2 regions of the Actinoplanes missouriensis 431 genome follow, and region 2 is predicted to be linked to the other one. Evidence: riboswitches for the same ligand, from Rfam matches in the RefSeq annotation. Region 2 holds a riboswitch; the other holds the start of a gene.

Region 1 (6,834 bases), 3.9 Mb from region 2:
GACAGAACGCGATCACCGGAAACCTCGGCCTGATCCGGGCGCTGCACTTCCCGCGGGCCAGCCTGCCCCTCTCGGTCGCCCTGGTGGAGATCCGGAACTTCGTGGTGGCCCTGGTCGTGCTGATCGGCATCGTCCTGATCACCGGCGAGCCGATCACCGTGCAGTGGCTGCTCCTGCTGCCGCTGCTGGCCCTGCAGTCGTTCTTCAACACCGGCCTGGCGATGTTCATGGCGCGGTACGGCTCGAAGAACCGCGACATCAAGCAGCTGATCCCGTTCATCATGCGCTTCTGGATGTACGGGTCCGCCGTCCTCTACCCGGTGACCCTCTTCGAGGACAAGCTCGACGGCTGGCAGCTCGCCCTGGTCGAGGCGAACCCGATGCTGATCTTCATCGAGCTGTTCCGCCACGCGCTGCTGGAGGGCGTCACGCTGGCCGGCTCACCGGTCGTGCTGTGGCTCGAGGCGCTCGCGTGGAGCGTGGTCGTGGGTATCGGCGGATTCACCTACTTCTGGCGCGGAGAGAAGGGCTACGGCCGTGGCTGACAACGAACTCATCCCCACCGTCGTCGCTGACGACGCCCACATCATCTACAAGGTGTTCGGCTCGGCCGCTCCGGGCACGGGCAGCCCGCTCGCCAGCTTCAAGCGCATGGTCACCGGTACGAAATCGGCGAATGTGCGCGAGGTGCACGCCGTCAAAGGTGTGAGCTTCACCGCGTACCGGGGTGAGGCGATCGGTCTGATCGGCAGCAACGGCTCGGGCAAGTCGACCCTGCTGCGCGCGGTCGCGGGTCTGCTCCCGGTGGCCAAGGGCGCGATCTACGCGGCCGGCCAGCCCTCCCTGCTCGGCGTGAACGCGGCCCTGATGAACGAGCTCCCCGGCGATCGCAACGTCGAGCTGGGCTGCCTCGCGATGGGCATGTCACCGGCCGAGGTGAAGGAGAAGAAGGACGGGATCATCGAGTTCTCCGGCATCAACGAGCGCGGCGACTTCTCGTCGCTGCCGATGCGGACCTACTCGTCCGGCATGGCCGCCCGTCTGAAGTTCTCGATCGCCGCCGCGAAGCAGCACGACGTGCTGCTGATCGACGAGGCGCTGGCGACGGGTGACGCCAAGTTCCGCCGCCGGAGCGAGGCGCGGGTGCGTGAGCTGCGCGCCGAGGCCGGCACGGTCTTCCTGGTCAGCCACAGTGAGCAGTCGATCCGGGACACCTGCGACAGGTGCATCTGGCTGGAGTCCGGCCTGATCCGGGCGGACGGCCCCACCGACGAGGTGATGCGGGAGTACGAGTCCTACATGCGCAAGTAGGACCCGTACCCCCGAGGGGTTTTGATCTTTAGCGGACCGAGAGATGCACGTGGTTGGTGTGGTCGCTGGAGGGGTCGCCGCCCGCTCCGCTGTACGACTTCCAGCCACTGCTCGGCAGCCAGATCCGGCGGTACCAGATCACGTAGAGCACGTCGAGCGCGTCCGCGTTGTTGATGAAGTAGTTCGCCAGGTTGGTGCCGTAGGTCTTGCTGGCACCCGTGGCGTCCCCGCCGAAGCCGTTCTTGTCGGCCGCGAAGTCGCAGGCCCGGCCCTTCGGGTGCTCACCGCTGTTCTGCTCGCGGAAGCAGTGCACGTACCGGGTGAACCCGTCCTTCTGGGCCTGCTTCAGCGCGTGCAGGGTGCGCGGGGTGAGGCAGCCGCTGCTGGTCGGGTCCTTCTCGGTGCAGCCGGACCCTGAGCCGCTCGGCGCCGGATCGGCCTTGGCGCTGCCACCGCCGTCACTCGACGACGACGCGTCGGCGCCCTGGTTCGCCTTCTTCAGCGCGGTCTCGGCCTGCAGCTTCTTCTTCGCCATCACGTTGACCTGCTTCTGCTGGTCCTTGATGGTGGCGTCGAGGGTGAGCTTGGCCTTGCGCCGGGAGTCGAGGGTCGTCTTGAGCTCCTCGATCGCGGCGTTCTGATCGGCCGCGACGGTCGACAGGATCATGGTCCGGTCGATGAAGCTGCCGGTGTCGCTCGCGTTGACGAGCGCGCTCATCCCGCCCATCCGGCCCGACGTGTATGCCTGGGAGGCGATCTCGTCGAGGGCCGCCTGCTGGGGGCCGACCTGGGCGTCCAGCTTCTTGAGCTCCGCCGTCAGCTCGGTCTGCTTCTTCTTGGAGGACTTGAGCTTCGCCTTCGCCTCCACGTAACCGCGAGAGGCGTCCTCCAGCTGCTCGACGAGAGACTTGGAGCCGCCCTCGCCGTCGTCACCGTTGTCACCGGGAGCGGCGGTGGCCGGTGACGCCACGACCGCCAGCCCGCACACGGCGAGGAGCAGCCCCATCACGGCCGCCAATCGCCGCGCAGTCTTTCGCTGCACAAGGAATCCTTCCGTCGGCCGCCGACCGAGTTAGCTGACGGGTTCGGGACGGAAGCAATCCCTACCACCTTCAAAAGGCGGATTCACCCCGAGGAAATATGGTTCCCCGGCTCGCCGCGAGGGCGATTAGGCGGCGGTCCCCGGGTGGGAACCGGAACCGACCATACCCACTCAATCAACAGATCGACAGTTCTCGTACGTTCCGCGATTACCCGGACACGCGAGGTGATTTGATTACGGAAAGTCGCTGCCTGGTAACAGTTTTGGCCGTCTCGCCGCCCTGATACCGCGCCATTCCTCGGGTAAACTCGTCGCCGGTCCTGCCAGGACGGCACCGCCCCCGAGGAGCCGGCAGGCCGCCGCCTAATCACCGTGAGGTGAGCCGGGGAACCAAGTCAGTGGGGTGAGTCCGCCTTCGGGCGGTAGGGATTGCTTCCGTCCCGAACCCGTCAGCTAACTCGGTCGGCGGTGACTAGGAAGGAACTGTTGATGACCGCAAGTCCCCGCCGGTGGCTGATGCTTGCCCTGGCACCACTGGTGGCTACGACGTTGTTCGTGGCGCCGGTGACCCCTGCCTCCGCCGAGCCGAACGGTTCGTCCGCGACCGCGGAGGAAGAGGACGACGACGCCAACCTCTCCGACGTCATCGAGGCGGCCAACCGGCGCTACGTCTCGGCCAAGGCTGCCGTGACGAAGTCCACAAAGGCCCAGGCGAAGCTGAACGTCGAGATCAAGGCCGCGGAGACCCGGCGCGACAAGCTCATCCCCGAGGTGAACTCGATCGCCCGCGAGCAGTACGTGACGGGCAACCTGAGCGCCGTCGGCTTCCTGCTCGGTGCGAACTCGTCGAACGACTTCCTGCACAAGGCGATCTCCCTGGAGGAGATCAACAAGCTGCACGACGAGAAACTGCACGAGCTGAACGAGGCGATCGCCACGGTCGCCGAGAGCAAGGCGAAACTCGACGCCGAGGTCAAGGCGCAGAAGAAGAACGCCTCGCTCATGAAGAAGCAGAAGGACTCCGCGGAGAAAGCCCTGCAACTGGTGGGCGGCAATGCCCTCACCGAGGGCTTCGTGGTGGCGAAATCCCCGCAGGCCGACCCGGCCCCGCGGAACTCCAGCGGCGGTTTCTCGCCGGAGGGTTGCAACCAGAAGGACCCGACGACGAACGGCTGCATCACCAAGCGCACGCTGCACATGTACAAAGAGGTCAAGAAGGCCGGCTTCGACATGTTCGTCGGCTGCCACCGTGACGGCGGGCCGTTCGAGCACCCCAAGGGCCGGGCCTGTGACTGGTCGCTGCAGAAGAGCGGATTCTCGTCGGCGCACAACGACAAGATGATGAAGTACGGCAACGACCTCATGGCGTTCCTGGTGCGTAACGCCGACGAGCTCGGGATCTACTACGTCATCTGGTACAAGAAGATCTGGTTCCCGGCGTCGGGCTGGAAGGCGTACCACGGCGTCAGTGACCACACCGACCACGTGCACGTCTCCCTGCTCTAGGGAACGCCTCAGGCATCGGAAAAGCCCCCGTCCTCACGCTGAGGACGGGGGCTTTTCTCGTTGCCTCAGTGCACCGCGCGGCGCACCGGCGCCCGCCCGTGCGGCTGGGACGGCGCGGACCCCACCGGAGGAGCCGGCGGGATCGGCATGGTCACCGGGCGCACCTGGGTGACCTCGGTCTCCTTGCCGTGGTGCACGAGCGTCAGCCGGGCCGAACCGCCACCGTTGCGCAGCGAGTAGGTCACCTCGTCCGCCGTCACGTTCACCCGCAGCCGCAGACCGCGCCAGAGCAGCGAGAACTCCAGGTTGTTGATCCGGCTGGGCAGGCGCGGCGCGAAGCTCAGCTGCCCGTTGAAGTCCCGCATGCCGCCGAGACCGGCGACCAGCGAGATCCAGGTACCGGCCAGCGACGCCACGTGCACGCCGTCCCGGGCGTTCTGGTGCAGGTCGTGCAGGTCCATCAGGGCGGCCTCGCCCAGGTAGTCGTGGGCCAGCTCCAGATGACCGGTCTCGGCCGCGAGAACCGCCTGGATGCACGCGGACAGCGACGAGTCACGGACGGTCCGGGCGTCGTAGTACGCGAAGTTGCGCGCTTTCTCCTCCGGCGTGAACGCGTCGCCCCGGATGTACATCGCCATGACCAGGTCGGCCTGCTTGATGACCTGCTTGCGGTACAGATCGAAGTACGGGAAGTTGAGCAGCAGCGGGTAGCCCTCGGGTGGGGTGTTCTCGAAGTCCCACTCCTGCAGCCGGGTGAAGCCCTCGCACTGCTGGTGGACGCCGAGCTCCTTGTCGTACGGGATGTGCACCGCGGCCGCCGCATCCCGCCAGGACGCCGCCTCCTCGTCGTCCACCCCGAGCTTGCGAGCCAGGTCCGGGTGCCGCTTGCAGGCCTCGACCGCGGTCATCAGGTTCTGCTGCGCCATCAGGTTGGTGTAGATGTTGTCGTTCACCACGGCGGTGTACTCGTCCGGACCCGTCACGCCGTCGATGTGGAAGCGCCCGTGCCGGTCGTGGTGACCCAGCGAGCGCCACAACCGGGCGGTCTCGACGAGCAGCTCCAGGCCGACCTCACGCTCGAAGTCGTAGTCACCGGTGGCCTGCACGTACCGCCGGACCGCGTCGGCGATGTCCGCGCCGATGTGGAAGCCCGCGGTGCCCGCAGGCCAGTACCCGGAGCACTCCTGCCCCCGGATCGTCCGCCACGGGAACGCCGCACCGGACAGGCCGAGCGTCTGCGCGCGCTCCCGGGCCAGGTCCAGCGTCGAGTGCCGCCAGCGCAGCACGTCGGCCGCCGCGGAGGGCTGGGTGTACGTCAGAGCCGGCAGAACGAAGGTCTCGGAGTCCCAGAACGTGTGGCCGTCGTATCCCGGCCCGGTGAGGCCCTTGGAGCCGATCGGGCGCTGCTCGGCCCGCGCGCCGGCCTGCAGGGTGTGGAAGAGGCCGAACCGGACCGCCTGCTGCACCTCCGGGTCACCCTCGACCTTGACGTCCGAGTGGTCCCAGAAGGCGTCCAGGTACTCCCGCTGCTGCTGGACCAGGCCCTCCCAGCCGTCCAGGCGGGCACTCGCCAGCGCGGCGCCGACCTGGTCACGCAGGGCGGGCAGCGAGCGGATGCTGGACCAGCCGTACGCCGCGAGCTTGACCACCTGCAGTTTCTGGCCGGGCTCCAGCCGGCAGGCGACGGTGGTGCGCAGCCAGTCGGGGTGGCCCTCGGTGGTGATGGCGTGCCGGCCCGGCGTCTCCACCAGGTGCTCCATGGCCGCGGCCATCCGCAGGTCGCTGGCCTTGGTGCGGTGCACCAGGATGCCGCCGGCGCGCTGCTCCATCATCTCCTCGGCCTGCAGCGGCCGGTCCAGCACGGCGGCCACCCGGGGGTCCTTGCTCACCGGCGGCAGCTGCTCGTTCGCCACCAGCTCGGACTGCAGGATCAGCCGGGCGGAGCCCTCCAGGGGCTCGACCTCGTAGAGGAAGGCGACGACGGCCCGCTGTGTGAACGAGACCAGACGAACAGTGCGAACCCGGACGCCCTGACCGGACGGGGAGACCCACTCCACCACCCGCTCCAGGGTGCCGGCCCGCAGGTCCAGGCAGCGCTCGTGGGAGCGCAGCTCGCCGTAACGCACGTCGAACGGCTCGTCGTTGACGAGCAGGCGCATCAGCTTGGCGTTGGTGACGTTCACCATCGTCTGGCCGGACTCAGGGAACCCGTACCCACCCTCGGCGTGCGGCAGCGGCCGCAGCTCGTAGAACGAGTTCAGGTAGCTGCCGGGCAGGCCGTGCGGCTCGCCCTCGTCCAGGTTTCCGCGTATCCCGATGTGGCCGTTGGAGAGCGCGAACACCGACTCGGACTGGGCCAGCAGCTCCAGGTCCAGCCGGGTCTCCCGGATATGCCATGGGTCGACGGGATAGGCCCGTTCACGGATCACGGTCGTGCCTCTCGAGGTCTTCAGAAGTCGAGTCAGATTTACTGTCAGTTGTCGGTAAGGAGCTCGGCGAGGTCGGTCACGACCACGTCCGCGCCGTTGGTGCGCAGCGCCTCGGCCTGGCCCACCCGGTCGACGCCGATGACGATGCCGAAGCCGCCGGCCCGTCCCGCCGCCACACCGGCCAGCGCGTCCTCGTAGACGGCACAGTGCTCCGGCTCCACGCCGAGCAGCTTCGCCGCGTACAGGAAGGTGTCCGGCGCGGGCTTGCCCGGCAGGCCCTGCTCCCGGGCGACCAGGCCGTCCACCCGGACCTCCAGGAGATCGGCGATGCCGGCGGCCTCCAGCACGTCCTTGCAGTTGGCGCTCGCCGAGACGACCGCACGCCGGAGCCCGGCCGCCTTGGCCGCCTTCAGGTACTCCACCGATCCGGGGTAGACCTGGACGGCGCCTTCCTTGATCTTCTGCAGCACGAGCACGTTCTTGCGGTTGCCGACGCCGTTGACCGTCTCCTGGTCTCCGGTGTCGTCAGGAGTGCCCTCGGGCAGG
Region 2 (6,834 bases):
TGATCCCGTTCTGCCGGGGTCCGCTGACGATCCAGCAGAGACCGGCCGCGAGCGCCACGGTGGCGGCCGCCTGACCGGCCCCGATCAGCGTGAGCAGCGCGATTCCGGCACGGCTGGCCCGGGCGTGCCGCAGCAGCCGGGGATCGACCGGTCCGCGCGCGACCCGGCGCTGCGCGGAATCCTCCCGCGTGCCCCGCGCCGGCCGGCTCACGACGCCACCCGTTCGCTCGAGACGCGGCGGCGGAAGACCCAGTAGGACCAGATCTGGTACGCGAGGACGCCGGGCAGCACGATCACTCCCGCGATCGTGATCAGTTTCAGCGCCTCCGGCCCGGCGGCCGCGCCGGTGCGGGTCAGGCTCCAGGCGTCGGAGAGGGTGCTGCGCAGCACCACGTCGCCGTGCGCGAGGAAGACCGTCACGACGCCCGCGGCCACCCCGGCGGCGACCGCCACGAACGCCGCGGCCTCGCGCGCCCGGCGGGCCAGCACACCGGCGCCGAAGCTCAGCACGGCAGCGAGCAGGACGATCCGGGATCCGGTGCCGATGCCGGCGATCAGCAGGCCGACCGCGCCGGCCAGGCCGGCGTGCCGGGCGAGGCTGCGGGCCCGGCGGCGGACCGGTCCGGTGGTGCGCAGCGCCAGGAACGTGGCGCCGAGCAGGACCGCGGCGAGCAGCGCGCCGAGCGCGCCGAGCCCGGCGGCCGGGGTGAGCAGCGGGTCGAGACTGCGGGACAGGCCGGTGCCGGTGACCTCGCCGTCGGCGCCCAGGGCGAGGCCGTGCACGAAGATCCCGAGGACGGCGCCCCAGAGCAGCACGATGACGGTGGACGAGCCGGCGAGCAGCAGGTCGGCGCGGCGGCGCCAGGACGGCGAGTCGTGTTTGCCGCGGAACTCCAGGGCGACGCCGCGGATCGCGAGCATCAGCAGGATCAGCACCATCGGCAGGTAGAGCGCGGAGAGCAGGGCGGCGTACCAGGCCGGGAAGGCGGCGAAGGTGACGCCGATCGCGGCGACCAGCCACACCTCGTTGCCGTCCCAGAACGGCCCGATGGTACGGATCGCCGCGCCCCGCTCGTGCTCGTCGCGCCCGAGGACCGGGGTGAGGATGCCGACCCCGAAGTCGAAGCCCTCGAGGACGAAGTAGAGCACCCAGGCGAGGACGAGGACCGCGAACCAGAAGGTGATCATGATGAGTAACTCCTAGTAGGCCGGAGCCGGTTCCCGGTCGGATGACGACTCGATCTTGTCCGGTGCGAGCGGTTTCCGCGACAGGTGCACGACCAGCCGCCACCAGACGATCGCCAGCAGTCCGTAGACGAGCGTGAATCCGGCCAGCGAGGCGATCACCTCGGCGCTGGTCAGCCCGGGCGAGATGCCGTCGGAGACCTTGGAGATGCCGAAGGCGAGCCAGGGCTGCCGGGCGGTCTCGGTGAAGATCCAGCCGAACGTGTTGGCGGCTGCGGGCAGCAGCGGCGCGAGCCAGATGAAGCGCCGCATCAGGGCCGGCGTGCCGCGTCCCGGCTGCAGGAACGCGGGCAGGAAGCGGACCCGGAACGCGTAGAAGGACCAGAGGTGGAACGCGGCCACCGCCATCGCCAGGATGCCCGCGCCCATCATCAGCCGGAATGTCCAGAACGCCACCGGGATCATCGGCACGTAGCTGCCCGGCCCGTACTGCGCGACGTACGCGGCCTGCAGGTCGTCGATGCCCTGGACAGTCCCGTTGAACGAGCCGGTGCCGAGGAAGGAGAGCAGCTTCGGCACCTCGATGCTGAAGAACGGCCGGTCGTGCCCGAGCTCCCCGATCGCGAAGATGGAGAACGGCGCGCCGGTGGTCGTCTCGTAGAGCGCCTCCGCGGCCGCCATCTTCATCGGCTGCACGGCCGTCATCACCTTGCCGAGGTGGTCACCGCTGATCACCGTCCCGAGCCCGCCGACCAGCATGATCCAGGCACCGAGCCGGGAGAGGGTCGCGAACGCGCGGTCCGCCGGGAGACGCCACACCCCGATGGCGAGCAGCAGCCCGCCGCCGGCCATCGCGGCGCCGGCCATGGTGTGCGGGAACGCGGCAAGCACGACCTCGTTGGTGAGCAGCTCGGTGAAGCTGGTCAGGTGTGCCCGCCCGGTGGAGGGGTCCAGGGCGTACGCCACCGGGTTCTGCATGAACGAGTTGGCGGCCAGGATGATGTACGCCGACAGCAGCGTCCCCACCGCGACGATGACGATCGTGGCGGCGTGCAGGCGGCGCGGCAGCCGGTCCCAGCCGAAGTACCAGAGCGCCAGGAACGTCGCCTCCAGGAAGAACGCGAGCATCCCCTCGATGGCGAGGGTGGGGCCGAAGACGTCGCCGTAGAAGCGGGCGAACGCGCTCCAGCCGAGCCCGAACTGGAACTCCTGGACCAGGCCGGTGACCACGCCGACGGCGAAGGTGGCGATCAGCAGCTTGCCGACGAACTTCGTCAGGTGCAGGTATTTCTCCCGCGACGTCCGCATCCAGGCGAGCTGCAGCCCGGCCGCGGTCGCCGCGAGGCAGATCGACAGCGGCACGAACAGGTAGTGGTAGATCGTGACGACCGCGAACTGCAGCCGGGTCAGGTCAAGCACGTCCACGGGTTCCCCCAACGTAGTACGACGCTTCGTAGTAGATACTACGTCGCGTAGTACGACAAGCTGAAGTAGGAGGGGGTAAGCTCGAAGCATGGCTATGGGGGACCTCGAGCGCGAGGTGATGACGAAGCTCTGGGACGCCCGCGAGCCGCTGACCGTCCGCCAGGTGCACGAGCTGCTCAGCCGGGACCGCGACCTGGCGTACACGACGGTGATGACCGTGCTCGACCGGCTCGCCAAGAAAGGCCTGGTCACCCAGCAGAAAGCGGACCGCGCCTACCGCTACGCCCCGGCGCAGACCCGCGAGGAGATGACCGCCGGCCTGATGTTCGACGCGCTCAGCGCCACCCCGGACCGGGACGCCGCCCTGGCGTACTTCATGGGCCAGCTCCCGCCGGAGGCCCTGGCCGCGGCGCTCAAAGCGGCAGCCGACCGGAAACCGTGACCGCGCTCCTGCTCGGCGGGCTCGGTCTGACCCTCTCGCTGATCGTGCCGGGCATCCTGGCGAAGGCGGCGTGGCCCGACCGGGCCCCCGTCGCCGGCGTCCTGCTCTGGCAGGCGCTCACCCTGACCTCGGTGCTCTGCGCGCTCGGGGTGGTGCTCGCCGCCCCGGAGGAGGTGACCCGCGCGGCCGGCGCGCGTCACCCGGAGACCGTGGTCGCGCTCGTCCTGTCGCTCGCCATCGCCGCGACCATCGTGATCCGGCTGCTCATCTCGCTCGCCAAGGTGACCTCCCGGGCCCGCGCCCGGCGTGACCGGCACCGGACCCTGGTGGACCTGCTGGACCGGGTGGAGCGCCGCGACGACATCAAGGGCGGCGAGGTGCGGATCCTCGACGGCGCGCTGCCGATGGCGTACTGCGTGCCCGGCCGCGAGCCGCGTGTGGTGCTCAGCGACGCGGTGCTGCAGGTCCTCGACCGCGAGCAGGTGGACGCGGTGCTGGCGCACGAGCGCGCTCACCTGCGACACCGGCACGAGCTGGTGATGGAGTCGTTCACCGCCTTCTATCAGGCGGTCCCGAAACTGCTGCGCAGCCGGGTGCCGCTCGACGCCGTACACCTGCTGCTGGAGATGGTGGCCGACGATGCCGCGCGGCGCCGCACCGGGCCGGCGCCGCTGCGGGCCGCGCTGGGTCGTCTCGCCGACGCGCTGCCGCTCGCCGAGGGGGCGGCGGGGGAGACCCGGCGGCGTCGCGTGGCGCGCCTCGATCTGCCGGAGAGCCGGTCGCTGACGATCGCCGCGAGCGCCGCGGCGGCGGGCCTCTTGGTGCTACCCACAGTGATCTTGGTGGTGCCCTGGCTCGGGAGAGCGATCAATGCGTGGCCATTTTAGCCACGCTGCGTAAGGGGAATGGTGCGCACGGTTTCGCCACGCGGGCGACCTTTTCTTCGGCGTTCCGTGCCCGGTACGGTGGTCCCCGGTTCGGTAGCCCCCCAATCGTCCACCCGGCCGATCTGCCGTTCCGCCGCCTAAACGCCGAGGCCCCGATCGCGGGACGAGGCGTGCCGGGGACCCAGGTAGTCCCGGGGTGAAGCCGCTCCTTTCCGGGCGGCCGGGCAGCTTCCCGCCCGAACCCGTCAGCTAACCCGGTCGGCGGTTTCGATGGGAAGAAAGGACAACGCACCTAAGTGAAACGGAAAGGCCTCTTACGCGGTTTGCTCTGCGTAATGGCCGCGGCCGGAATCGTTCTCACTGGTCCCGCCGTTGCCCATGCCGAGCCCACGCCGGCAAGCGTCGAGAAGAAGATCGACGAGCAGTGGAACAATCTCGAGCCCGTCATCGAGGAGTACAACTCGGTGCACACCAAGCTGAAGAAGCTGCGCAAGCAGCAGACAACGCTTGCGAAGACGCTCAAGCCACTGCAGGTGAAGGTGGATGTCGCCATGGCCCAGGTCCGGGGCATGGCCGTGGACGCGTACATGCAGGGCCCGCCGAACGCGTTCAACGCGATGGTCATCAGTGGTTCGCCGACGTCGCTGACCGAGAAGCTCGCGCTGCTCGACCAGCTCGCCCAGCACCAGACCGAGTCGATCGAGCACGTGGCGCAGCTCCGCGACAAGTACGCGGGTGACAAGGCGAAGGTGGATCAGCTCGCCGACGAGATCGGCGCCCGGGACAAGGACCTGGCGTCGAAGAAGAAGGCGATCGAGAAAGAGATCAAGGAGCTCCAGGAGCTCCGGATCGCGGCCTACGGCAAGGCGAACGTCGACGACGGCGCGCTGCGCACCGGCCCCTGCCCGGTCACCTACACCAACGACAAGGGCGGTCGCGCGGCCCAGCGGGCGTGCGACCTGATCGGCAAACCCTACGTCTTCGGCTCCAACGGTCCGAACAGTTACGACTGCTCGGGCCTGACGCAGGAGGCGTGGGCGGCTGTGGGTGTGCACCTCGAGCACTACACGAAAGACCAGTACGGCTCGACCACGCCGGTCAGCCGGAGCGAGTTGAAGCCGGGTGACCTGGTCTTCTACTACTCCGATGTGCACCACGTCGCCATCTACATCGGCGGCGGCAAGGTGGTGCACGCGCCGCACACGGGCGACCACGTGCGGATGGCGACGATCGACCGCGGCCCCATCGCGGGATATCGCCGGCCGGGCTAGAAACCGCTGAGGAAAGACCGCCCTTTCCCGGGCGGTCTTTTTTCATGGGTACGTCCCTTCCCCGTGACCGGCCTCACCGAGCCGTCCTCGCTACGCCGGTCCGGGGCAGTACCGGGCACCGCCTCACCCGGCCGGGGCATAATCGCCTGTCATGAGCGACCCCTTGATCGACAGCCTCACCGCCGCGGTGCAGGCCCGCCCCGACGACCTCCCGCTGCGCCTGCACCTGGCCGAGCTGCTGGTGGCGGCGGACCGCGGCGCGGAGGCGATCGGGCACGCCGCTCAGGTGCTCGCCCGCGAGCCGGGCAACGTCACCGCCCAGCAGCTGATGGGCCGGGCGCTCGGAACCCCGTCGCCGCCGAGTCCGGCCCCGCAGCCGGCCGGACCGTCCGAGCCGGCACAGCCTCAGCCGGCACAGCCTCAGCCGGCACAGTCCCCGCCGGTGCAGCAGCCCACCGGCGTCGACTGGTCGGCCATGGAGCAGCAGTTCGGCGACGTCGTCCCGCCCCGGTTCACTCGCACCGGCGAGCCGGACCCGATCCAGGGGCACCAGGACCGCATCTTCGACGTGGAGAGCGCCACGATCACCCTCGCCGACGTCGGCGGCATGGCGGACGTGAAGAAGCGCCTCGAGGTCTCCTTCCTCGGCCCGCTGCGCAACCCGAAACTGCGGACGCTGTTCGGCAAGAGCCTCCGCGGCGGCCTGCTGCTCTACGGCCCGCCCGGCTGCGGCAAGACGTTCCTGGCCCGCGCGGTCGCCGGTGAGATGGGCGCGGCGTTCATCTCGCTGAGCATCACCGACGTGCTGAACATGTGGGTCGGCAGCTCGGAGAAGAACCTGCACGACCTGTTCGAGTCGGCGCGCGGCCACGCGCCGTGCGTTCTCTTCCTGGACGAGATCGACGCGCTCGGCCACAAGCGCAGCCAGCTCCAGTCGTCGATGCGGACCGTGGTGAACCAGCTGCTCACCGAGCTGGACGGGGTCCAGGGCGGCAACGACGGGGTGTTCGTCCTGGCGGCCACGAACGCGCCGTGGGACGTCGACGCCGCGCTGCGGCGGCCGGGACGCCTGGACCGCACCGTGCTGGTGCTGCCGCCGGACCGCCCGGCCCGCGCCGCGATTTGTGAGTTCCACCTGCGTGACCGGCCGGTCGCCGGCATCGACCTGGAGCAGGTCGCGGCGGCCACCGAGCACTACTCCGGCGCGGACCTGGCGCACCTGTGCGAGACCGCCGCGGAGTACGCGATGCGCGACTCGATCGCGTCCGGCGAGATCCGGATGATCGGCCAGGCGGACATGATGGCCGCCGCCCGCGAGGTGCGCCCGTCGACCGACGCGTGGTTCGCGACCGCCCGCAACGTGGCGATGTTCGCCAACGAGAGCGGCGAGTACGACGACCTGGCGGCGTACCTGAAGAAGCGCAAGGTCAGGTGAGAGCGCTCGCTCACGGCAGAGGGCATGGTCCGGCGGGACGAGCACGCGATCTGGTGACATCGGCGAGCGGCCCGGCGCCGCGCGCGCTGCCGCGGTGACGGCCGCCTCGCGGGCGCGGGCGCTGGCCGGGGTGAACCGGCTCTCCGACGCCGAGACCGAGGTCCGCCGCGGCCTCGTCCAGCTTCCCGC

What was found. A riboswitch is a leader RNA that binds a small molecule or an ion and turns the genes downstream of it on or off. The one in region 2 is predicted to bind cyclic di-AMP.
Region 1: linked by a shared signal. The riboswitch ahead of AMIS_RS02035 (coiled-coil domain-containing protein) and the one ahead of AMIS_RS24585 (C40 family peptidase) in region 2 are both predicted to bind cyclic di-AMP.

What each region holds. Positions count from the first base shown of each region.
Region 1 covers NC_017093.1:420,652-427,485, reverse strand. The annotation lists gene AMIS_RS02050 (ABC transporter permease) at 1-545, shown strand, start outside; gene AMIS_RS02045 (ABC transporter ATP-binding protein) at 538-1,311, shown strand; gene AMIS_RS02040 (coiled-coil domain-containing protein) at 1,340-2,353, opposite strand; cyclic di-AMP (ydaO/yuaA leader) riboswitch at 2,357-2,496, opposite strand; cyclic di-AMP (ydaO/yuaA leader) riboswitch at 2,704-2,836, shown strand; gene AMIS_RS02035 (coiled-coil domain-containing protein) at 2,843-3,859, shown strand; gene AMIS_RS02030 (glycoside hydrolase family 65 protein) at 3,925-6,288, opposite strand; gene AMIS_RS02025 (HAD family hydrolase) at 6,333-6,834, opposite strand, start outside.
Region 2 covers NC_017093.1:5,298,091-5,304,924, reverse strand. The annotation lists gene cydC (thiol reductant ABC exporter subunit CydC) at 1-211, opposite strand, end outside; gene cydB (cytochrome d ubiquinol oxidase subunit II) at 208-1,188, opposite strand; gene AMIS_RS24600 (cytochrome ubiquinol oxidase subunit I) at 1,201-2,610, opposite strand; gene AMIS_RS24595 (BlaI/MecI/CopY family transcriptional regulator) at 2,699-3,052, shown strand; gene AMIS_RS24590 (M56 family metallopeptidase) at 3,049-3,939, shown strand; cyclic di-AMP (ydaO/yuaA leader) riboswitch at 4,072-4,218, shown strand; gene AMIS_RS24585 (C40 family peptidase) at 4,275-5,210, shown strand; gene AMIS_RS24580 (AAA family ATPase) at 5,362-6,645, shown strand; gene AMIS_RS24575 (tetratricopeptide repeat protein) at 6,740-6,834, shown strand, end outside.